3 regions of the Bradyrhizobium sp. USDA 4516 genome follow, and region 3 is predicted to be linked to each of the others. Evidence: riboswitches for the same ligand, from Rfam matches in the RefSeq annotation. Region 3 holds a riboswitch; each other region holds the start of a gene.

Region 1 (8,243 bases), 3.0 Mb from region 3:
CCTTTACCCACGTCGCCTACATGTCGCGGATCGATCCCGAGAGCGCGGCGGAAGCCTATATCCGCCTGATCGGCTATGCCGGCGCCACCGGCGCGCATATGCACATCTGCCACTTCAACTCGTCGAGCAAGACGGATATCGAGCGCTGTGTCGCGCTGATCGCGAAAGCGCAGGCGCAGGGCCTGCCGATCACGGTGGAGGCCTATCCCTACGGCACCGGCTCGACCGTGCTGGCGGCGACCTTCTTCAGCGATCCGAAATTCGAGGAGCGCAACGGCCTCGGCTACGATTCGGTGCAGCGCGTGACCGACGGTCACCGCTTCGGCAGCCGCGAGGAATTGCTGGCGGCACAGGCCGAAGAGCCCTCGACCTTGGTGCTGTGGCATGTGCTCGACATCGAGAACAACGCGCATCATCGCGATCTGCTCGATATGGCGGTGCTGTATCCGGGCGGCGCGATCGCCTCCGACGCGATGCCGTGGACGCTGTCGGACGGCCGCCCCTACAGCGGCGACGCCTGGCCGCTGCCCGACGATGCCACCTCGCATCCGCGCTCGGCCGGCTGCTTCACCCGCTTCATCCGTGAATGGGTGCGCGAGCGCAAGAAAGTGTCGCTGCTCGAGGGCATCCGCAAATGCGCGCTGATCCCGGCCGAGATCCTGTCGGCGAGCACGCCGGCGATGCGGGCCAAGGGCCGGCTGCAGGTCGGCGCCGACGCCGATGTTGTGGTGTTCGACTACGAGACGCTGAGCGATCGCGCGACCTTCTCGGCGATGAATCGTCCGGCGGAGGGCGTGCGGCATCTCGTGGTCAGCGGCCAGCCGCTGATCAGCGATGGTGTGCTCGATGTCGCGGCGCGTCCCGGCCGGCCGGTGCGCCGGCCTATCACGGGGGGCTGAGGTGCCGGTCCCGATCCTGCTGGTCGCGGGCTTCCTCGGGGCGGGCAAGACCACGGTCGTCAACCATCTGCTGGCGCATGCGCAAGGGCGGCGCATCGCCGCCGTGGTCAACGATTTCGGTGCGATCAATATCGACGCCGAGCTGATCGCCGGCGCCAGCGACGGCGTGGTCAGCCTGAGCAATGGCTGCATCTGCTGCACGCTGGAGGGCGACCTGCTGCGCACGCTCGCCACGTTGCTGCGGCGTGATCCGCGTCCCGAATTCATCGTGATCGAGACCAGCGGGATCGCCGATCCCGCCGACATCGTGCGCAACCTGATGGATCCCGTGATCTGGAAGGAGGCGCCGCTGGAGACCGTGCTGTGCGTGGTCGACGCGACGCAGCCTGCGGCGATGCTGAACGATGCGCTGCTGCGCTCGCAGCTCCGGGCGGCGGATGTGGTGGCGCTGAGCAAGGTCGATCTGACTGACGCCGCTGCGTGCGCCGCGATCCGCGACGCCGTGCGCGCGGTGCGTCCGGCGGCCGTGGTGGTCGATGCCTTGCATGGCGAGGTGCCGGCCGCGCTGCTGTTCCCAGCGGACCTCGATCATGTGTCGGCGCCGCGCGAGACCGCGCCGCGACGGCCGTCGTCCGATCGCTTCGACACGCTGAGCTGGACCTCGGAGCGGCCCGTCGTGCTGCCGCGCTTGCAGCAGGCGATCGGCAGACTGGCGCCGAAGCTGGCGCGGGCGAAGGGATTGTTCGAGACGGTGGAGCAGCCCGGGCGGCTGACCGTGCTTCAACTCGCCGGCGGCCGGGCGACCCTGGCTGCGGGCGGCGTGCCGTCGCCCGGCGTGCCGCGCACGCGCATCGTGTTCATCGCCGAGATGGGTGCGCTGTCGCGCGCGGAGATTGATGAGGTGATGCAGGGATGCGTCGAGGCTCAGTGACGCGAACCTACGTTTCCCGTCATCCTGAGGAGCCGCGAAGCGGCGTCTCGAAGGATGAATCGGCCGCCAGCCGGGCCGTGCATCCTTCGAGACGCGCGTGCCCCGCTCCTCAGGATGACGGGTTGCCTTTCGGCGTCAGCCCTCGACGTCGCTGTGTCATCGCCGCCGCAGCATCTCGCAAAGCATGTGTGCGACAATCGCATCGAATTGACAGCCTTGCCGGCACCACCTATCGTTTTTGCCGACGGTTCCCTTCGGGGATCAAAAGGGAATGCGGTGCGAGGGTAACCCCAATGCCGCAGCTGTCCCCGCAACTGTAAACGGCGAGCCTTTCGTCAATTTGCCACTGGGCCAGCGGCCCGGGAAGGCGTCGACAGGCGATGACCCGTGAGCCAGGAGACCTGCCGTCAGTCGTGGTCATACGCGAGCACATCGGGCGGGGGCGTCCTGGTGGGATCGGAGCACTGCCTTTTCGGCAATGCGCCATCCGCGTTCGCGGTGACGTGCCACGTTACCGCGAGTCCTTTCATGTCTCCGTCCTCTCCCGTTGCGCGCAAATGGCGCCTCGGTCTCGTCTGCTCCCTGTCATCGCTGTTGCCGGCCGAAGGCTCGGCACAAACACCGCCACCAACCAGGCTCGATCCGATCGAGGTCGCGCCTTCCGCTGTGGCAAGGCCGAAGCCCGCGGCGCGAAGCCGTGCCGTGGCCGCCGCGGCGCGGCCGAGGCCCGCGACGATCGCAACAACCGGCAACACGCCGCGCGTCGCAGCGTCGGGCGTACGGGGATCGGCATCGCCGACGCTCAATGCCACCACGCAGGGCGGCACCGGCAGTCGTCTCAACCTGACGCCGCTGCAGACACCGGCCAGCGTCGAGATCATCACGGCGCAGACCATCGCTGAACGCGGCCAGCATAATGTGCTCGATGCCGTCACCCAGGACGCGGCCGGGTTCGTCGCAACGCCGGCGCCAGGCAATGGCGGCCTGTCGTTCAGCACCCGCGGCTTTGCCGGCAGCAACTCGGTGATGACGCTGTATGACGGCACGCGCTTCTATATCGGCTCCGGCACGCTGACGTTCCCCTACGACACCTGGTCGACGCAGCGCATCGAAGTGCTGCGCGGCCCGGCCTCGGTGCTGTACGGCGAAGGCGCGATCGGCGGCGTCATCAACGTGATTCCGAAGAAGCCGCAGAGCACGCCCTATAACGAGGCCGAGGTTTCGCTCGACAGCAACATGACGCGGCGGCTCTCGGTGGACAGCACCGGTCCGATCAATCCCAATGTGTCGTACCGCATCAACGCCACCGGCAACATGTCGGACAGCTGGGTCGATCGCGACAAGACCTCGAACGCGGTGGTCTCCGCTGCCGTGCGGGTGCAGGCGTCGGACAATCTCGCCTTCACGCTCTCGGAAGATTACGGCGATCGCAGCCCGTCGCGCTATTTCGGCACGCCGCTGATCAACGGCGCGATCCAGGACGCGCTGCGCTTCAAGAACTACAATGCAGCGGACAGCGCGATCCGCTATCAGGACAGCTGGACCCGGTTCAAGACCGAGTGGGACGTCGCCGACGGCATCAAGGTCAACAACACGCTGTATTACCTGACCAGCGAGCGGCACTGGCGCGACATCGAGAACTACACCTGGAATCCGAAGACCCAGCTGATCGATCGCACGAGCTATATCGAGATCTTCCACGACCAGAAGCAGCTCGGCAACCGGATGGATACGACCTTCAGCGGCCACGTGTTCGGCCTTGCGAACCAGGTCGTCGCCGGGTTCGACGTCAACCGGATCGACTTCACCCATACCAACAACTCGCCCTATGGCGGCGCGTCGTCGGTCAATCCTTATGTGTTCGATCCCGGATCGTTCTTCGCCACGACGACGGCGACCACGCCGGGCTTCAACGCGATCGTCAATCAATACGCGCTGTTCGCCGAGGATCGGCTCTCGCTGACCGATCAGTTGTCGCTGGTGACCGGGGTCAGGTATGATCGCCCCGAAGTGGACCGCACCGACTACAAGACGCCGGCAAACAGTTTTGAGACGACGCTATCGGGCACTAGCTGGCGCGCGGGCCTCGTTTACGAGCCGATCAAGAACCTCGCGTTCTATGGCCAGTACGCGGTCGGCGTCGATCCGGTCAGCAATCTGATCTCACTGTCGACCACGCAGAAGACATTCCAGCTTGCGACCGGCAAGCAGACCGAGATCGGGGTCAAGCAGTCGTTCTGGGGCGGCCGCGGCGAGTGGACGCTGGCTGCCTACGAGATCGTCAAGACCGGGCTCACGATTCCCGATCCCGGCAACCCTACCGGCGGCGTGGCATTGCAGATCGGCCAGCAATCATCCCGCGGGGTCGAAGGATCGATCGGGCTCGCGCTGAACGACGGCTGGCGCGTCGACGCCAATCTTGCGCTGTTGCGCGCCAGATACGACAACAACAGCCAGGTGGTCGGCGGCAAGATCGTCAGCTTCAACGGCAATGTCCCGGTCAACGTGCCGCAGCAGGTCTCGAATGTCTGGCTGACCTGGGATTTCGCGCCCAACTGGTCGGTCTATGGCGGCGTGCAGATCGTCGGTGCGATGTACTCCGATCTTGCCAACACCCAGCTGCGTCCGGGCTACAATGTGGTCAATGGCGGCGTCAGGTGGAAGCCGGATAACCGCACCACGGTCGCGTTCCGCGTCTACAACCTGTTCGACAAGGCTTACGCGGTGACCTCGAACGGCACCGGGCAGTGGCTGCTAGGCATGCCGCGTACCGCCGAATTGTCCGTCAACGTGAAGTTCTGACCATGCGCAACGCTCTGATCCGGCGCGGGCGGCGGTGGCTCTATATCGTCCATCGCTGGATCGGCATTGCGACGTGTCTCCTGTTCGCGATGTGGTTCATCTCCGGCCTTGTCATGATGTACGTGGCCTTTCCGCGCCTTACCGACAGCGAGCGCCTCGCCGCGCTTCCTGTCATTCCCTGGAGCAAGGTGCGGGTCACGCCTGATCGCGCGATGGCGATCGCAGGTGTCGAGCGTTATCCGCGTGACCTGCGGCTTTCGATGATGGACGACACGCCCGTCTATCGGGTGACCGGCTGGAAGGGAGGGACGATCACCATTTCGGCGACCGACGGCAGCGTGATTGACCGGATCACGCCGGACCAGGCGCTGGCCATTGCCGCTCATCATCCGCATGCCTTGCAGCCTCGCTTGATCGAAACGATCACGCGCGACCAATGGTCAGTCACGTCGCGCTTCGATCCGTTGCGGCCGCTCTATCTGATCGGTCTCGGCGACGCCGATGGCACCGAGCTCTATGTTTCCTCGCGCACCGGCGAGATCGCGCTCGACACCACGCGTTGCGAGCGGATCTGGAATTGGCTCGGCTCGATCCCGCACTGGATCTATCCGACCGTGTTGCGCAAGGACGGCCCGCTGTGGCGGGATGTGGTGCTGTGGATCTCGGGTGTCTGTCTTGTCGTCGCGGTCACCGGCTTCTGGATCGGCGTCCTCCGCCTGCGGCTGATGCGCCGCTACGCTGATGGCGCCGTCTCGCCCTATCGCGGCTGGATGGCCTGGCATCACATCGCCGGCCTGGTCGGCGGCATCTGCGTCTTGACCTGGATGTTTAGCGGCTGGCTGTCGCTCAATCCCGGCGGCGCGTTCTCCGGCCGCGGCGTCACCCGCGAGATCGCGATCGGCTATAGCGGCCATGACACGGCCGACATCGTCGCCGGCTTCCAGTCGTCGCCATCGATGCCTGCGGTGGAGGCCCGCTTCGTCTGGATCGGCGGACACCGGTTAATGTTGCTCGACGACGGCAACGGCGGCCGCAGCATCGCCGATCCTGTGACCGGTGCGCGGATGACCCTCTCGCGCGACGAGGTCATCGCTGCCGCCCGACACGCAATGCCCGGCGCTGCGATGACATCAGCGCGGCAGCTCGATGAACCCGACGCCTATTGGTACACGCTGCACCAGGCGCGCGAGCTTCCGGTATTGCGGATCGGGTTCGACGATCCCGCCCGCACCTGGCTGCACATCTCCCCCGTCACCGGCGAGATCCTCGAGCGCAGCGACGACAGCCGCCGGTCCTACCGCTGGCTGTTCAACGCGCTGCACAGCCTCGATGTCCCGCTGCTGCTGCGCATCTGGCCGGCGCGCGACGTCGTGGTGTGGCTGCTATCGGCGGCTGGTACGATTATCTCGATCAGCGGGATCGTGATCGGGTGGCGCCGGTTGCGGCGGCGGAAGGTACGAGGCAGGCGCGTGTCGGCGGGCCTCGTGCGCACACCCCCGTAAGGCGCGATTACTTGGCGGTCAGGTGCACGTCCGGCGCCGGCCGATCGGGGGCCCATTCCAGTGCAAACCGCTGACCGGCGATGATCTCATAGGTCGAGAGCTTGGATGCGACCGCATCGCGGAAACGGAGATAGGCATCGCGCTGCCGCCCGTTCGAGCGGGCCGCGGCCAGATTGAGCCATTTGTAGGCCAGCACGAAATCCGTCGGAACGCCGTGACCCTTGTCGTACATCAGGCCGAGCTGGGCCTGCGCGAACGGGTCGCCCTGCACGGCGCCGCGATAGTAGCAGTCGGCGGCGGCTGCGTAGGCCTGCGGCACGCCGAAGCCGTGCTCATACAAGAAGCCGAGCATGCCGAGAGCGCGCGGATTGCCGCGCTCGGCGGCCGGCGCGAGCTCCCGAGCCGCCCGGACATAGTCGCCGCGATGGAAGGCGGCCGATCCGCGCGCGACGCTGTCGGCGCTCGCGACAGAGGCGGTCATCGCCCAAAGCGCGATCGCAAGCGAAGCCGAGAGGCCCGTCCGTTGTGCGAGAACGCGGCGCATCCTGCTGCCCGGCTCAGTGATAGCTGGTGGTGATCGGCGCATTGGTCGATGTCGTGGCGATGCTGCCGCGCAATTTCGATCGAAGCTCCTCGGCCACAGTCTGGGCGTCGGAGCCGTTGCGGATGATCTGCGGGCGGATGAAGATGATCAGCTCGGTACGCTGGGTGCCGTTGCTCTGATGTCCGAAGGCGTCACCGAGGCCCGGAATCTGGTCGAGCACCGGAAGCGCGTTGCGGGCGCCGCTCTGCTGTTCGCTGATCAGGCCGGCCAGCAGCACGGTCTGACCGTTGGCCACCGAGATCTGGCTCTTGACCCGTCGCTCCGAAACGGTCGGCGTCAGGTTGACCGTGCTGCCGCTGCTTTGGGGAACGTTGCTGATCTCCTGCTCGACATCGAGCCGCACGGTGCCGTTCACGCTGACGCGTGGCGAGACCTTCAGGATGATGCCGGTGTTGCGATAGTCGATGGTGTTGACGACGGTGTTGCTCGTGGTCAGCACCGTCGCGCTGCCGGTCGAGACCGGGACGACGTCGCCGACCTGCAGGGTCGCGACCTGGTTGTTGATCACCACCAGCGAGGGATTGGACAGCACCTTGACGCTGGTGACGGCGTGCAGCGCATCCAGGATCAGGCTCGGCTGCGTTGCATTTCCGATCAGGAAGTTGAAGCCCGGGAAGCTCTGGTTGATGAAGGCATTGGTGAGCGACCCCGCGACCGAGACCGCGCCGGTGGTCGCGTCGGTGGTGGTCGCGGGAGCGGAAGTGGCCTGGGTGCCGAGGATCGAGCCGGTGTTCGGCTTCAGGCCGAGGTTCTGGCTGGTGAGATAGGTCTGCACGCCATAGGACAAGGTGTTGTTGAGCGTGACCTCGGCGATCGTCGCGTCGATCGCGACCTGGAGCTGCGGCTCGTCGATCTGCAGCAGGGTCGACTCGATAATGCGGTAGTTGGCCTGGTCGGCATAGATCAGGAGATTGTTGTTCACGACATCGGGCGTGATCCGGACGTCCTGCATGACGGGCTGCCCGTTGCCGCCGCCGGCACCGCGTCCGGCATCCAGCGCGGCATTGTTGCCCTGGCCCGGATTGTTGGGATTGTTCGCTTGCCCGCCGGCGCCGAATCCCTGGCCAAGGCCCTGGCCTGTTGCGCCTGTCCCCGACGTGCCGCGGGATGCGAAGCCGCTCATGCCTGAATTCGCGCCGTTGTTGTTGTTGAGCGACAGACGGTCGGCGACGCTCGAGGTCGACGAGGTGCCGGAGCCGGGCGCGAGCTGGCTGTCGGCACTGTCGAGCAGGTTGCCAGACGATCCGCCAAGGAACATGTCGGTCAGGACCCGCGCGATCTGGCGCGCATCGCCGTATTTGACGCGGTAGACATGGACCGAGGTGCGCGCCGTGTCGTTGCGGTCGAGGCGCTTGATCCAGGTCGCGGCCGTGTGCAGCATGTCGGGCTTCTTGGTCACCACCAAAATCGCGTTCAGGCGCGCGATCGGCATGAACTTGATGACATTCTGGCTGAGGCCGTTCTCGCCGGAATCGACGATCTTCTCCAGCTCGGCAATGACAGGC
Region 2 (8,243 bases), 570 kb from region 3:
TGATGCCTGGTCCAGGAAAGGTAAACATACTCGGTGTGGTCGATGCCTTCGGCGATTCCCCAGTTTCGAGGGACGAATTGCGCCACTTTCGAAACTTTGGAGACAATGTGCTCGATTGTCTCACCGTCTTGCGTTCGCCAGTTTGACTTGACTCGTTCGACGAGCGCGCTTTCGCCGGCTCGCGCCGCGTTGCCCGTCGCAACCAGCCCAGCAAGGAAAATCAGCGATTGACAGAGACAGAGCAAGCCTCTTGCAGACATTCTCTTCATAACGGCCGAACCATCGGTTTTTCATCCACACGTCAAAGCGGGCAGCCTTCAATGCTATCCTCGATTGGAAGAAGTTAGCGGCAACGTGACACGGGCGCCTGCCGATGTCCCGCGCGAGCAGGCGCTGTCCCCTCGATGTCACGCGCCGCTAACTTCAGTGGGCCAGCCACAACCTCAATTTGCTGTGCTGGACCTGCCCAAGAGGAGAAGCCTGGGCACCCTTGAGCTTGCATCCTTCGTGCCAGGAAATAGCCGGCAAATCGCGCCGGATTTGTGCAGTATTTGTCCGCTTTCCGACCTGCATTCGTTTCTATGTTTCCATTCCGCCGATCCGCGTAGGCCGGTTCAGCTTTTGTCGCACAGATCTTCGAGGCGCAGGCGAAGGCCGCTGCCGATTTACGGATGAGAAATCGGGAGGCACCTTTGAAAGCTGTTGGACCGTCCGGTCCGGTGTGCTCACCCGAACGCCCTGCGATCTCTATCAGCCGATCTCTATCGGCTCGTAATTGACGATAAGCAAAAGTCGCTCGTCACCGCCGGGCGCGCGGAATCGTTCGGAAGCGCGTCGTCAGGCAGGCAAATGATATGGCGCGCGCGTTTCTGCCTACGCGCACGATGGTTCGATCTTGTCAATCGTCCAGCGGCCTCGGCTACGCATTCATGGTCGGATGAGCCGCTGTTTCCAGTCGCGGCGGCCGGCAAGCGAGAAACGATCAAGTCGCGCTAATTTCCTCTCGCGTTGCTCAACATTCTCGAGAGCATCTGTCTGTCGGGTTGATTCATGAACGCTTTCACCAATCACCCGAATAGGCCGACCGCAAAGACGGTGACAGCAAAGACGCCGACCGCGCTCCAAACAGCCATTTTCTTCATTGCGGGCCTCCCAGCGTTCGTTGAGGCGATTCGATGTGCGTGCCCGGGTATTATCGGCATCGGAGGCCGCAAGTCGCCTACCAGTATTGGTTGGCTCGTAGATCAACATGCGCGCCGGGTATGCTGATGAAGCTTGTGCAGCTGTTTTGCCCCTGGCGGCGGTTCTTGGCTGTCGAGAGGCAGGACGCCGGCACGCTGGAAGCGCCGCGACTTGCGCCTTCGACAATTCTTTCGGCACATATATTGGAGAGAGCTTCCAGTCGTGGTCAACTTTCGACGTTAAATGGCCATTTGAGTCACCGATGGCAGCATTGACGTGAGAGAGTCATCTGAGAGGTTGACGGAAGAGGTCTGTTGCCGATAATCCAAATCGTAGAGGTTCTCCGGTCCTGCTGGATCCGGAGCTAAGAGGGAAGCCGGTGAACAGGCCGGCGCTGCCCCCGCAACTGTAAGCGGCGAGCCGCTGTCCAACAAAGTCACTGAAGCCGGTGCGGCTTCGGGAAGGCCGGACAGCGGCGATGACCCGCGAGCCAGGAGACCTGCCTCGACCAATATACGTCCACGGGCGGGGTGTCCCGGTGGTGCGCCAAGCAGCCGCCGCTCGGGCGATCCTGCTTGCGTCCGCCATGGCCTTTGCCCCCAACTACGGGGTTAGCGCTATGTCTCTTCTCTCCCTTCCGGTTGCTACGCTTGGAACGCCTCGGATCGGTCCGAGGCGCGAGCTCAAACGCGCGCTCGAAAGTTACTGGGCCGGCGCAATCAGCGAACAGCAATTGCTCGAGGACGCAGCTGGCCTGCGTGCTGCGAACTGGGCCCGCCAAAGATCCCTCGGTGTCACCGTCATTCCGTCCAACGATTTCTCGTTGTACGACCAGGTGCTCGACACCTCCGTCATGGTTGGTGCCATCCCGGAAATGTACGCCTCGAAAACCGGACCGGTTTCGCTCAAGACGTACTTCGAGATGGCCCGCGGTTCACAGTGGGACCGCCAGACTTCGAGTTGCAGCCACGGATCGGGCGGATATGGCGCGCCCGCACAGGAAATGACCAAGTGGTTCGACACCAACTACCACTACATGGTCCCTGAATTTCATCGGGGACAGACGTTCCGCCTGTCCTCTCGCAAGCCTGTCGAGGAGTACGAGGAAGCCAAGGCCCTTGGGTTCCAGACCCGCCCTGTCCTGATCGGGCCGGTCACATTCTTGAAGCTTGGCAAGAGTGCGGATCCTGCGTTCCGGCCCCTGTCGCTCCTGGATGACCTGATACCGGTCTATGTCGAGGTTCTGCAGGAACTGGCCAAACGGGGAGCAGACTGGGTTCAATGCGACGAGCCCTGCCTGGCCCTTGATCTGGATGAGGATTCGCGAAAATCTTTGCTGCACGCCTATGACCGGCTCACCACGGAGGCCCCGGACGTCAAGATCATGGTCGCCAGCTATTTTGGCGATCTCGGCGACAATCTGGATACGGCGTTGAACATGCCCGTTGCCGGACTGCATGCGGATCTAGTTCGCGCGCCGAAGCTGTTGGAGCGGATTATAGCTGCCCGCCGACGCGATCTCATCATGTCGCTTGGTGTCATCGACGGACGAAATGTGTGGCGGTCGGATCTGTCGGTACTCCGCCAGCAGCTGGAGCCCGCCGTTGCGAAGCTAGACAGGCACCGTGTCCAGATCGCTCCATCCTGCTCGCTGCTTCATGTGCCGGTCGATGTTGAACTCGAGATCGGGCTCGCTTCCGATGTCAAGAGCTGGCTTGCTTTCTCGGTTCAGAAGATGCGTGAGCTTGCGATCCTGGCGCAAGCGCTCGCAGGTGACCAGAACGTTGCGGAAGCTGTTGCGGAATCGCAACGTGCCGCGACCGCCCGCCGAACTTCGCCGAAGATTCGTGATGCCAATCTCGCTGTGCGGATGAAAGCTATCGACCAAACCATGCGCCGGCGCGCCAGCCCATTTGTCCGTCGTGCCGAGATCCAACGCAAGCGCTTCGCACTACCGGCTTTTCCTACCACGACGATCGGATCGTTCCCGCAGACTATAGAGGTCCGTAATGCCCGTGCGGCACACGCGCGAGGCGCGATCAGCGACGAGCAATATGACAAATTCCTCAAGGAGGAGACTGCGCGCGCTATACGCTGGCAAGAGGACATCGGTCTGGACGTCCTCGTACATGGCGAGTTTGAGCGCAATGATATGGTGCAGTACTTCGGCGAGCAACTCGCCGGCTTCGCATTTACCAGGAATGGTTGGGTGCAATCCTATGGCTCGCGCTGTGTCAGGCCACCGATCCTATTCGGAGATGTTTTGCGGCCAAAGCCGATCACCGTCGACTGGTGGCGCTACGCGCAGTCACTGACCGGCAAGCCGGTGAAGGCAATGTTGACCGGACCGGTAACGATCTTGAACTGGTCGTTTGTTCGCGATGATATTCCAAGAGGCGAGGTCTGCCGCCAGATTGCGCTCGCGATCCGAGACGAAGTGCGCGATCTCGAGACAGCCGGGGCGACCATGATTCAGATCGACGAAGCTGCACTCCGCGAAGGATTACCCTTGCGTCGATCGGAGTGGGCGGCCTATCTTGAGTGGGCCGGGGATAGCTTCCGCATCTGCTCATCGGGCGTTGCTGATCGAACGCAGATTCATACGCATATGTGCTACTCGGAGTTCAATGACATCATCGATGCGATTGCTGCAATGGACGCGGATGTCATCTCGATCGAAACGTCGCGCTCGAAGATGGAGCTGCTCGACGCGTTCAGGAACTACAAATATCCCAATCAAATCGGGCCGGGCGTATATGACATCCACTCTCCCCGCATTCCCGAGGCAGGGGAAATGAAGGAGCTGATCGCATTGGCTCGGCAGCGGTTGCAGGATTCGCAGCTCTGGGTAAATCCGGACTGTGGTCTGAAGACGCGCAAATGGGAGGAGGTTCGCCCGGCGCTGGTCAACATGGTCGCCGCCGCCCGCGAACTGCGCGCAGCATCTGATCGGCCAAGCCACTGATCCTGCACTTGGCTCTCTCTCTCTCTCCTTGCGGAAGCTGATCCGCTTCTATTCACCTGCGCTCTCGATCGTCTGGACGGAGCTTTGGATGAGCATAAAAAAGCCCGGCCGCGTTAGCAGACCGGGCGAAAGTCAAGTCTGAGAGGAAGCGACGCTGACGCATCGCCGACTTCCATCGGAGGAGGGAGGACAGCCGATGGTCCGATCGCCGGCGAGGACATTCGCCGTAAATCTGAAACCAAGCTAAAGCACGGCTCAGTGTAGCTCAATTATGCCGGGGTATGCGCCCGGTGTAATCGAGTATCGGAAAACTACACCAAGGTTTGTCGCTGATGAGCACTTTCACAAGGTTTATCGACTAGAGCAATGAGGGTGGTGACGCCCAACGGTCGAATCTCGGCCGAACCTATGTGCAATCGGCGGCGCTTTGAGGCCGCTCGATCAGCCGTGACTATACGGGAAGATGCGAAGGAACCGTTGAGCACAGCCAGTACAAGTTGGTTGTTATTGACTCGAGCACTGCTCGGGTCGGCGGTGTCTGGTTCCACTCAATAGCCGAGTTTCGGCTCGAGGCTCTGTTTGGGTTCGAGGAGCGGATCGACGCTGGCGTAACACAAGCGTGAAAGTGGCGGGATGCCAATCGGGCCGGCTTCTCAGTCGTGACATCGGTTCCGGCCCGAGGCATAAGCCGGCTCACCGTGTCGGGTTCGGGAAGTGACCTGTTCGACGCATCGCAAGCGATTCAGAGCGTATGCTGAGTAAAGCGTTGTGCGGGATGGTACCCTGTGAACGCATTCTTGACTGTCGCAGTCCATATATCCTGCGGCTCGGCCAAGCATTGCGCATCACGCGCGCTTCGTCGGTTTCGTCTTTTGCTGCATGTAGGACCGCAGCACGGCGTTGATGCGCCGTTGATAGCCTTCGCCTTCGCTCTTGAAGAAGTCGAGCACGTCCACGTCGACGCGAATGGAAATAGCCTTCTTCTTTGCGACCAGCACCGCATCGGACCAATCAATATCCTTGAAGTCCTGCCAATCGGTATCGTTCTCCATAGTGGTCTCGATCTCTGCGTCGGTGAGCGCGTCGATACGAGCCCAGTCAGACTTGCCACTTCGGCGATCGCCCCATCTTCTCCTTATGGTTCTCTCTTTCTTCATTCTTCCTCGCGCGAGCTGCTGAAGTGTCCGAACCCTAGTCCTGCGCCGAGTCGAGCCCACGGACACCACCCGATCTACGATCCTCTGTCGGCGTGTTGTACATACATTCGTCAAGACCGAAGTGCGGGATTGTTAGACAGGCGAACCCGCCTGTCCTCGAGGATCAGACCGCCAGACTGTGCGTAGCCCCGCACCGAGGAAGGTGAGCGTCGAACGCCGAGGCGACGCTCCGGACGAGGAACTCGGCGCCATCGACTAGTGAAAGCCGGCCATTGTCAACCACGACGACGCCATCTGCGATAAGGCCGTCGAGTCTGGGCCGATCGACAACGGCCGACTCCGGATCCCTGCCGTGACGGCGAGACGTCTCGGACAGATCGATTGTCATGTCGCACATAATCCGCTCGATGATCTCCGCCCGGTAGCGATCATCATCAGTCAGTAAATAGCCCTTCGCCGTCGCGAGCCGATCCTCGGTGATGCGGGCGAGGTAATCCCTGGTCGAGACGGCATTCGCCACGAACCCCTGTTGCAGGCGGCCGATGGCGCTGGCACCGAGACCAATAAGGGCGTCCGCGCAATCGTCAGTGTACCCCTGGAAATTGCGCCGCAACCTGCCGTGCTTCGCGGCCACAGCGAGATTGTCGTGCGGCAGGGCGAAGTGATCGATGCCGACCCGTACGTATCCAGCGTCAACCAAAGTGTGAGCTACCATTTCCGATTGGAGATAGCGCTCGACGCTGTCGGGCAGAGTGGATTCGTCAATCTTGCGTTGATGCTTCTTGAAGGTCGGAACGTGCGCGTAACCAAAGGCCGAAAACCGGTCCGGATACAATTCGAGGCATTTGCCGACGGTATCCAGGCACGAATCGACCGTCTGCCCGGGCAGCCCATACAACAGGTCGAAATTGATCCGGCAAATGCCGGCGTGGCGTAACCGCTCGACCGAAACTGCGGTCTGTTCGAAGCTTTGCGGGCGGTTGATGGCCTGCTGGACGACCGGGTCGAAGCTCTGCACGCCAAGGCTTGCCCGGTTGACCCCGCTATAGCCCAGGGCTTCGGCCATCGGATTGCTCAACATGCGGGGATCGATCTCCACGGCGATCTCGGCATCAGGCAAAAGGGCGAACGAATAACGCAACGAGCCGACCAAATCGGCGAATGCTTCAGGTGTCAGGATCGTCGGCGTGCCACCGCCGAAGTGGATATGAGAGATTGGCTGTCGTTGGCCAACGGCTTCTGCAACGAGGTAGGCTTCAGTGCGCAATCCAGCCGTATAGATCGCGATCGGATCGTCGCGTTTCGTGACAGATGTGTGGCAGCCGCAGTACCAGCACATGCTTCGACAAAATGGCACGTGCACGTAGATCGAGGCGGAGTGCTGGCCCCCCAAAGACTTGAGCCAAGCTTTATAGTCGAGCTCGCGAACTGACGCTGAGAAATGAGGGGCCGTCGGATAGCTGGTGTAGCGCGGCAGTCGGTGCTGCCCGTAGGATTGTGCCAATTCCGGTCGCATTCGGATGCCTTTCTCGCTCTCCGGCCCGATTATCGGACGGGCGCTGAGGAAGCTTTGCGCTGTCTCAAATATCGCAGCTGCTGATGGGGGGCGGCTTGACGTAATTGGTAGGTCATGCCGGCGGCGCATACATCGTGCTTGGGGTCGCGATTAAGCGGTCACACGTCTGGAATGAGCATCCTTGGCGATGCGCCCTCCTATAGCTCGTCATGATTCAATCGCGCCAGCGTTGGACGAAACGAAAGCATCGGTCGGCGGACATGAGAGGTGCACCGTTTTGCGCGATATCAATGCGGCGTGGCCAAGCCTGTTGTGATCCTTGCCGTCGATCACGTTTGAACCAGACCCGTGGAGGTTCGGCCATGGCTCTTTCACCGGCAGTCGAAGCAAGCGATCATCGGGCGCAGAAGCATTCTGGCTGTGCGCAGCCTGATAGCCGGCGAGGCACCCTTGCGATCTTCATTTGGCGATCTTCATTCGCCTGGATGAGGATGATGTCCATCGTCCTCCTGAAATGGCAGCGATCAATTTGGGCCATCCGTCTCGGTGCCGTGTCGCGGGTTGCCGCCCATTGCGGACGAAAATACGAGTGAGCTCCGTTCGGCTTCAGCTTCTTGTTCCAATTGTAGAATATGCGCTCTCAGCGCATCGGAAGCCGCTTCAGCTGTCTCGCTGAATAGCGGATCTCCGTGATCGGTGAGGGCGCAAGCGACTTCGGCCCAATCCTGAGCCGATAAAGCCTCAAGCGCGGCGGGGAAGAAGTCTCGTTCTTCCCACATCATGTGGTGCCGCTCGCGTACTATAAAGTCGCGCACGATGTTGCCGACGTCTTGCCGAAGGACTTCACGATCTGCCAGGACACCATCAATGGCGCGAGCGAAGTGGTGCAAGCGGTCGATGACTTCCTGATGCTCATGCGCGAGATCAACGACCATTGCGGCCGCATCCGGATCGCGCCTCTTGAGCTTGGAAAAGATCAAGTCCTCTTGAGGATGATGATACACCTCAGGGTAAACCTCGAAATAGCTGATAATTGCGCGGATCACCTCATAGTCCGGACGATCTCCACGCTCAAAAATCTCCAATTCGCGTTGAAGGGCGACGAGAAGCAGATCAATGTTGCGATGCTCTCGAAGCAAGCGACCGATGATCATTGCGGTGCTCCATGGGGAAAAATCTAATTTAGCGGCGATTTGTGCCAGCGCTGCTCGGCGCACAGAAAGGAGTGCGCCGCCCTGCCCGGAGCTGGCGCAAATCACATTAGCCAAAGTTCTGCGCAAAGCGGTTGGACAATGTGTCCTTGCGGAGCTCGACTCGGCGAGTGGTCGGCAGGGCGATCGCGCCATTCTGCTCAAGCTGAGTGAAAGTGCGCGACACCGTCTCAATGGTCAAGCCAAGGTAATCTGCAACATCTTGCCGTGAC
Region 3 (8,243 bases):
ACAAACATCCGTTGACGAACAGTCGATTGTCCGCAGCCGTACGTCCCGGGTCGCCAGCTTTCCCCGGCAGCAGTGGCGCAATCCTCGCCCATTGCGCCTCCGTCAGCTCATATCGTTTCGCCGCCACCATCTGCTCCGTGTCTCGAATCACGGAACTCTATGAATCAGCGATCAAACCGCTTGGGAATCCTGAATGTCGATCGGTCCTAGGCCGACGGAGCGCTCGCGTAGGGCAGCATAGCGGGCACGCCTCATGCCCTCCGGCGCCACCGTGATGAAGTGGGTGAGCACGTTGTCAAGGAAACGCATGATGTCTTCGATGAAGCCCGGCTCCTCGCTCCACCGGTCCCATGTCTCGAGATTGAGCGATGAGAGACAGCACACCGCGGTGCGCTCCTCGTCGCGATGATCGATGCCGGTCGGCAGGGTAATTTCGCTGCACAAATTGGAGGTCGAGACCTTGAGGCCGAGGTCGCGCTGGTGCTTGGGAAGGGCGCGGTTCACGGTGTCGATGAACAAGAGATAAGGCTCGCCGGTCTGCAGCCGGTTCTCGAGGATACGTTGCCACAGCTGGCGAGCGTCGATCTCGCGAACCATTTCGCTGGTCTTTGGACTGCGAAGCGCGAACGCTGTCCCGGCTCGCACGGCATGCATAAATTCGTCAGTAACGTTGATGCCGTGATGCAGGTTGAGGCTCTTACGATTGAAGTCGCCGGACGACTTCCGGATCTCAAGGAACTCCTCTATCTCGGGATGTTGGACATCGAGATAGACTGCCGCCGAGCCGCGCCGCAACGAGCCTTGACTGATCGCCAGCGTCAGGCCGTCCATGACGTGGATAAACGGGATGATGCCCGAGGTGACACCGCCCTTAACCTTCTCGCCGATCGAGCGAACATTCCCCCAGTAGGTACCGATGCCGCCGCCGTTGGAGGCAAGCCAGACGTTCTCGTTCCAGGCGCCGACAATACCTTCGAGCGAATCCGAGACCGAATTGAGGAAGCATGAAATGGGTAGACCACGCAAGCTGCCGCCATTCGAGAGCACCGGCGTCGCCGGCATGAACCACAGTCGGGACATTGCATCATATAGACGCTGAGCATGTGCGACATCGTCCGCAAACGCGCACGATACCCGCGCAAACATGTCCTGGACGCCTTCGCCCGCGAGCAGATAACGGTCGGTCAATGTCAGCTTGCCGAACGATGTCAGGAGGCTGTCGCGCGATCGATCAAGTGCAAGGTCGGACGGCTTTGGAGCTGGCGCGAGGGGACGCGGCAGCGGGGCCAGCGATGGAGGCGGCGCAACAGACCGCTGAAGCGGGGCAAGCGCTGCCTGTGCTTGCGCTGCCCGCACACTGGATGGTGTAACGAGATGACCCTGCTGATCGAAATCAAAAGACGGCGACATCGGCAACCCCGCGATGTTTGGAGCCGGGGCCACGGACGACTTGCAGGAGACAAACGTCCCTCAGTGCAAGCGCTCCACCGGGGCACCCCGCCCGAGGACGTTTGTTCTGTCGCGGCAGGTCTCCTGGCTTGCGGGTCGCTGCGGCTGTCGACCTTCCCGGCGCGTTTCTGCGCCAGTGGCCCATGATGACAACCGCTCACCGCTTACAGTTGCGGGGGCAGCCCCGGAGTAGCCGTTCGGCGCACCGGGTTCCCTCTTAGCTTCCTGTCCTACAAGATAAAGGATGGAAGAACCATGACAGATCTACATCTAGGCGTCACTTGCCGAGATTCGTCAAGTCTCGTTTGGGGTACATCAAGTCAGAAGAGGACACCGCGAAGTCAATGAATGGAGTGGCCGACGCCGAGCACCGGTATGTTCCGCTATCCATATACGTCCACCTGTGGCTGTTCAGGCAAATCAATCCAGAAATCCGGCCGACCATTCATCAGTCTATGCTGATCTGGAACGTAGATCCTACCAAAGGCTCTGAGACCGTTTTTTCCGTTCCGATGAGTATGAGCGGATCTTCAGCTCAAGATCTTCGAAGCTATCAGCGTCAACGATCCAGATGAAATCGTGTCTAAGGCGCTGGAAAGCTATCATGGACGTAGCCGACGCAGTCAGCTCCTCGACGCACGACGCTCCCCGTGCGATCTCGCTGCTCGAACGGCTGACGGCCCTGAAGAACACGAAAGCTCATCGAGCTCGCAGCGGCTAAGCCGCTGTAAGCGCGACGAAACCGGCTCCCTTCGTGAATTTACCGTCGGCGCAAGCCTTGTCTCACAATGAAGGAGCAAGTCCGCGGCGGCGCGTCCCACCGGGATCGCCTTGTCAATATCTTTCTAGCCAGTATAGCTGCTGTTCGGCGCGCATAGCAGATCGATTTGGTCGCGGCGCATCTAGGTCGCCGCCCTTCTGATCAATTCGGCACGTGCCCGGTGCATGTTTGTAGCGAACCAATTGTCTGGCCCATTCTCGCGATCTGCCGATAAAGGCTTCGCCTACTGTTCGGTGCCCAAAGAAGCCAGGTTGGTCCTACTTACTCGGCCGCGTCCATCAGGATTTCCGGATCGTCGCGCCTCTCATCGCGTCCCAGAGCAATCTTCGCAACACGCGAAAGCCTCCAGGGCCATGCTGGATCACGCCCGACGCGCTTGAATCGTACCCGACGTCATGTTGCAGGATTCGGCGCAAGCCACGACTGTTTGGCAAACAAGCTTGGCATTTCGGACGCGATCGGAACAACGTATGTCGCCTCTGGGCGGTCCCATGTCGGCGATTGACTGCGCGGTCCGGCGACACGGAGATGATGTGGTCCTCAGGATCGAGCACCTCCCGGAGCCCTATTTGCGGCTCTCCTCGACAACATCAAGAGCTGTCGAGCTGACGTGTTTCTGGAGGAAAGGAGGATGCTAGGCGCAGACATGGTGGTAGGCGGCAATCGACACCCAGAGAGAGGAGCGCCGGACTGGTCCTCCTGTACCCTGTTGTCGAAACCAGCGTGGCAAGGCACGGGCTTCATTCAAGGCATCTCGCCCAACGTCCAAACTCCGGTTGCGATCGTTTCAGGCAAGGCGCGACGCCGCGTTAGCTGCGCTCGATCTGCGGCAATTGCCTGCTCCGGCACCTGAAAGGACCAGATACATGACGGCATACCCTAGGGTCTTACAAGAGTTGCGTGTGGTTGAGCCCGGCCATCGGGTATTGGAGATAACCACGACCACCGGCTGCATCGTCAGATGTTCTTATTGCTCCCAGGACAAGTTTGCAGATCGCCAAAGGCCCGTATCCCAAGCCAAGCATCTGGGTGTTCAGGATTTCAAGCAATGTCTCTCACGCGTACCGACAGCTACTGGCATTAGTTTTTCCGGATATTCGGAACCCTGGTTGCATCCGCATTGCAGCACGATGGTTGAGCATGCTTACGCACGCGGCCACGACGTCCGGATCTTCACGACCCTTGTTGGAATGAACGGGACTGACGTTCGACGCCTGCAAATGCTCCGGTTCAAGACTTTCGTCGTGCACGTTCCCGACGACGGCACTTATATGAACAGCCGCCTCGTCGGAAAAAACTACATCAATGTCATGCGCCGACTGATTGAGGCAAACATTCCCTCGATTCAATTTGTGATCCTGGGTAAAATCCATCCTGATCTAGCCGATGTAATCCCCGCCAAAAAGCTGCAACGCTTGCGGCCGCTGAGTAGCAGGCGAGGACATATAGATCCGAAAATGATCACCCCGCGGCAGCCGATCGCCGGCACCCTGACATGCAATGGGAAACAGCAACATCGGAATGTCCTTCTTCCAAACGGCGATGTTACTTTGTGCTGCATGGATTTTGAGCGGCGTCATGTCCTTGGGAATCTTTTGCGCGACGAGTACGAAGATCTGTTCGAAGGCCGGATATTTAGCGAAATCGCCGACCGCATGAACGGTACAGATGGCTTTCTGCTTTGCAGGACGTGTGAATTTGCCAAACCGGAGCCGGAATGCTGCAGGGCCCCTGCCCGCGCGCTGTGAGGAATGGCCATACCAATGGAAGCTCGCCGCACCAGCTGGACTAGAGGGGAGGGATTATCCGGCTGAAGGAGCGATACGCTCTCCTCTCATCAATCGCGAACTCGGCCAATGGCAGACCGATCATCACGATGACAGGCCTGGGATCGTCGCGATCGCGAGCTGAGCGTTGGATCGAGGTCCTCGCATCGCATTTCAGTTCGAACCTCAGTTGAAGGATTTGTCATCCTGCGCTCTCCTTTTCGCGACGCGAACACACAGCATCGCCTTGGGTGCCGCCCTGGTTCGCTATCATTCTCTGTCTTGCTTGGGGGCTACGTCAGGTTTTGGACAGCCACCGCTAGTACCGAGGCGCCGAGACCGATGCAAGCGGAGACGCGACCATGAACCAATTTGACAATATCAACCCTGCCGATAATCGTCCCGCTGCGTCCGAGACAACCGTGGAACAACGGCAACCGCAGCTAGCCTACTTTGAGCAGCAGCTGGCAGATGTGCAACAGCTGGGGCCTATATATGCTCACAGTCAGCTTTACGATGTCACTCAGGAAGACGATCGCCTGATCCAGGCAGCGTCTGGTGCGGCTCTCGAGCGAGGACCACCGCCTGGGCCGACAACCATCAGTATTTACGATCGCCGCCTTCGCAAGTTGGCTGAGGCGCTGAAGAAGGATGGCAAATCAATAGCGGCCCTCGATGATGATACGCTGCTCGATTGCGCCAAGAAGCTGCTGCCAAACGATAAGATTATCGCCCCAGCATTGTTGATTGTCAGCCGCTACCGCAAGCCTGGCGCCACCCTTCGGATCACGACACATTACCGTCCATCGAACGAAGACGAACGCCTCATTAGGAAGGCCGCCGAGGCAGGCTTCGGTCGAGGGATCGACGCGAAAACGGCCGGAAATTACGCAAGCTGCCTCCGGAAGTTGGCGTCAGCTCTCCGCCCCCTGTCCATTGCCAGGCTCAGTGCCGACAAGTTGCGCGGTCACGCCGATACTTTGTTCCCGAAAGACAAGAAACTCCTCTACGCTTTGAACAGACTCCGCGACTATCGCGCGGGCGTCAGGCAGGACAATTTGGAAGGACAAGGAGGTGGCTCGCATCCGCCAACTCAGCCGGCCGCGCGTTCGTCCATGCTGACTGTCGAGGACCAGCTTTTGGAGAATGCTGCGGATCAGGGCGTATTGCTGGCTGGCAATCTCAATGCTCCGGAGGTTTGGGGTGAAATGGATTTGGCCGCTCATTCTCCCCTACAAAGTGTCGCGCAGGATGTGCTTTTCGACAACGCGGCGCGGAGCGGAGAGCTTGCGGTCTCCGGCTTCGATGCACCGTTACTTTGGCAGGGAATGCGCGCCCCCGCTTTCTCGTCCGTACAGAGTTTTGCTCAGGAAGAGCTTTTCGATGCTACGGATCGCGAGAACCTGCTGGCAGCCGCGCCGTACGATCAATCGGCGCTTTGGCGAACGATGAGCTCAGCCTCCCGTTCGGACCTGCAAAGTGCCGACCAGGCGGAGCTTTTCCATGGCATTGATCGAGATGATTTGCTGCCAGGGATGACTTTCGATACACCGGAACTGGCGTCGCGGGTGAATCCGGTCGTCCCTTCGCCCGTGCAAAGCGCAGCCCAGGACGAGCTTTTCGAAGCGGCCCTGGAGGGCTTCGTGGTCGCGGACGATCTTGTTGTTCCGGAACCGGACTCTACTGCCAACTTGCCCATTGAAAGTGCCGGCCGAGAAGAGTTTCTCGATGCTGCAACCTCACAGCCGAACTCGCGATTGCTGAACCTTGCCTCTGAACAATACTTCGCACGCATGATGGACCAAGGCGGTGCCGCCCCGGCCACAACGCCACTTCCAGTCAGCGAAAGCTTTGACGCTTCTTTGGTCGTTCCAGGTGACTTCTTCCACGGCAACCAGCCCGCGCCGGATATGATGCGCTCCAAATTGGGCCGTTGGGGTCTGTTACCGGATGCGACGCAGCCGGTGAAGACGTACGACATTCACGGTGAGCCCTATACGGCCGTGTTAGGACCCGGAGGGCACAATGATATTCAGCTTATTCATCTGCGCTCTCTCGCCGTCGGCGACACGTTTGATGTTTCATTCGCCGTGCCGAAGGACTTTTCCCATCGCACCCAGCCGGCTCCCGACACGATGCTTTCTAAGTTGGGTAATTGGGACTTCTTGCCTGATGCGGAGTATCCGGTGATGAACTATGAGATTACCGGTGAACGCTACACGGCTGTGTTGGGACCGAAAGGGCCCAACGACGTTCAACTTATCCACCACCCTAGGTTCGCTTTGCGGGGTGAAGCTGCGCTTGCGACGCCGACGGCTCCCCCGCGTACCTATGGCGGCCCTGTATCCGGGTTTAATCCACCCGCCACGCTCGAATTACGAAAGGACGCCCCTTCGGCGCTGGGGCCAAACCTTCCATTGCCGTCTGCGGCTTCGGCATGGAGCCATCAGCCGGCCCCGCAAGTGCCTGAACTCGGAGAGTTGTTCGGCCAAGACTGGAGGCACGGCCCCCAAGAGGCTTCGCCTCTCGTGATCGACATGCTCCAGGACCTGGGCCTTTTGCCGAGCCAGGGTGTCCCCATGACCTGTTTTTTGATCCATGGTCAGCCCTACACGGCCGAAAGCGTACCCGGAGGCCGCATTCTTCTGTTTCATCGGCCGCAATTTGACTGAGTGAGGTGCTCGTTGGCACCTTGCACGGCTACTCAGGCCGCGAAACCATATCGAATCGTTTGCTTTCAGAGAACCTAAAACCGCAAGCGCATCAGAGGAGAGCTCGGCAAACTTGTCTCCGCGAGCGCGGAGAAGACCTTCAAAGACGCCGCTGGACAGCTTCGCCTTCAACGTCGGTGACGGCCAACATGTCCTTCATATTGAGAATGTCGGCATAGAGATGGACACCGTCGACGCGGTAGGCGATGTTCGTCGACAGGTTGGCAAGCTTGATGTCCCGGACATACTCCTTGATTTCGATATCCTTAAGCGGCAACGCGTCGATCTTGGCGCCAGTGCGCTTTGTCGCCCGATCCTTATTCCAATTGCGGCCTGCCTCTAAAGCTCCTGTTCAGCGCCGAGCGCCTTTTCGGTAATAAAATCAGATGCAACCGCAAATGGTGCGTCCCAGGAAGTTCCGCCAGCTCCAAACGGGAACAATCCACAGCCTCAAGCTCGCTTTATAGAACATATCAGGAACTACGGGAGCCCCCTGGCTAGGAATGCCTGTCAAGATCTGGGCCGTCGGGCGGGCTCGCGCGTTATCTAGATTATTCTCATCATTTTTTGACGAGCACCTTGCGGTGACGAGAATACGCCCCATAATCTCTTCATAGGATGCAGAGATTATGCCGTATATTCACAACACTCCCGGCTGGCCCAGTTTCAACTGGAACGTTCAAAGCATTGCTAATCGGCTCGCCGCAGTCCGCCACAAGCAGGGGCGCCTCATAGGCCGCATGGAGCGCCTAGGCTTCCCACTCAAAGCAGAAGCAACACTTCAAAGCCTCACCGAAGAAGTCGTGAAGTCCAGTGAGATCGAAGGCGAAGTCCTCGACCGCAACCAAGTGCGCTCGTCAATTGCTCGCCGATTGGGCCTGGACATTGGTGCGCCTACACCGGCTGACCGGAATGTCGAAGGCATCGTCGAAATGATGCTCGATGCCGCAGAAAAATATGCCGATGAGCTGTCAGCCGAACGCCTCTACGCTTGGCATGCGGCGCTCTTCCCCACCGGACGAAGCGGCATGACCAAGATCGTGGTCGGTGCCCGGCGCACCGAGAAGTCCGGGCCCATGCAAGTCATCTCTGGACCCATAGGGCGAGAGCACGTGCATTACGAGGCTCCCGCCGCCGCACGGCTCGAAAATGAAATGCGGGCCTTTCTGGCCTGGTTTAACAGCCGGGCTGACATGGACCTCGTTCTCAAAGCCGCAATTGCCCATCTATGGTTTGTAACCATACACCCTTTCGACGATGGAAATGGACGCATCGCGCGAGCCATCGCCGATCTAATGCTGGCGCGTTCCGAGAACAGCACGCACCGCTTCTACAGTATGTCGGCCCAGATCCGTCGCGAAAGGAACGATTACTATGCGGTTCTCGAAAGAACCCAAAAAGGCGACCTGGATATCACCGAGTGGATTAAGTGGTTCCTAGATTGCTTGGACCGTGCCTTTGACGGGGCTGCGGTGGTCCTCGCCAGCGTTCTGCGGAAGGCTACTTTCTGGGACGAACATGCGGGAAAGCATCTCA

Evidence for each region. Region 3 has a riboswitch for cobalamin ahead of ACVI1L_RS22940 (ribonucleotide reductase N-terminal alpha domain-containing protein). Riboswitches for the same ligand answer to the same signal wherever they lie in the genome.
Region 1: it holds a riboswitch for cobalamin, as region 3 does, so the genes downstream of both, ACVI1L_RS09050 (TonB-dependent receptor) here and ACVI1L_RS22940 (ribonucleotide reductase N-terminal alpha domain-containing protein) in region 3, are expected to answer to the same signal.
Region 2: it holds a riboswitch for cobalamin, as region 3 does, so the genes downstream of both, metE (5-methyltetrahydropteroyltriglutamate--homocysteine S-methyltransferase) here and ACVI1L_RS22940 (ribonucleotide reductase N-terminal alpha domain-containing protein) in region 3, are expected to answer to the same signal.

Annotation. Positions count from the first base shown of each region.
Region 1 is NZ_JBSRXT010000001.1:1,922,897-1,931,139, reverse strand. It holds gene ACVI1L_RS09060 (amidohydrolase family protein) at 1-899, shown strand, start outside; gene ACVI1L_RS09055 (CobW family GTP-binding protein) at 901-1,830, shown strand; cobalamin riboswitch at 2,059-2,253, shown strand; gene ACVI1L_RS09050 (TonB-dependent receptor) at 2,359-4,632, shown strand; gene ACVI1L_RS09045 (PepSY domain-containing protein) at 4,635-6,134, shown strand; gene ACVI1L_RS09040 (tetratricopeptide repeat protein) at 6,142-6,615, opposite strand; gene gspD (type II secretion system secretin GspD) at 6,692-8,243, opposite strand, start outside.
Region 2 is NZ_JBSRXT010000001.1:5,516,907-5,525,149, forward strand. It holds gene ACVI1L_RS25240 (nodulate formation efficiency C protein) at 1-269, opposite strand, end outside; cobalamin riboswitch at 1,502-1,703, shown strand; gene metE (5-methyltetrahydropteroyltriglutamate--homocysteine S-methyltransferase) at 1,802-4,147, shown strand; gene ACVI1L_RS25250 (BrnA antitoxin family protein) at 4,993-5,304, opposite strand; gene hemN (oxygen-independent coproporphyrinogen III oxidase) at 5,468-6,820, opposite strand; gene ACVI1L_RS25260 (hemerythrin domain-containing protein) at 7,345-7,974, opposite strand; gene ACVI1L_RS25265 (helix-turn-helix domain-containing protein) at 8,081-8,243, opposite strand, start outside.
Region 3 is NZ_JBSRXT010000001.1:4,944,375-4,952,617, reverse strand. It holds partial or broken gene ACVI1L_RS22945 (IS5 family transposase) at 1-130, opposite strand, end outside; gene ACVI1L_RS22940 (ribonucleotide reductase N-terminal alpha domain-containing protein) at 172-1,410, opposite strand; cobalamin riboswitch at 1,507-1,722, opposite strand; gene ACVI1L_RS22935 (SPASM domain-containing protein) at 3,097-3,978, shown strand; gene ACVI1L_RS22930 (hypothetical protein) at 4,359-6,668, shown strand; gene ACVI1L_RS22925 (hypothetical protein) at 6,808-6,984, opposite strand; gene ACVI1L_RS22920 (Fic family protein) at 7,337-8,243, shown strand, end outside.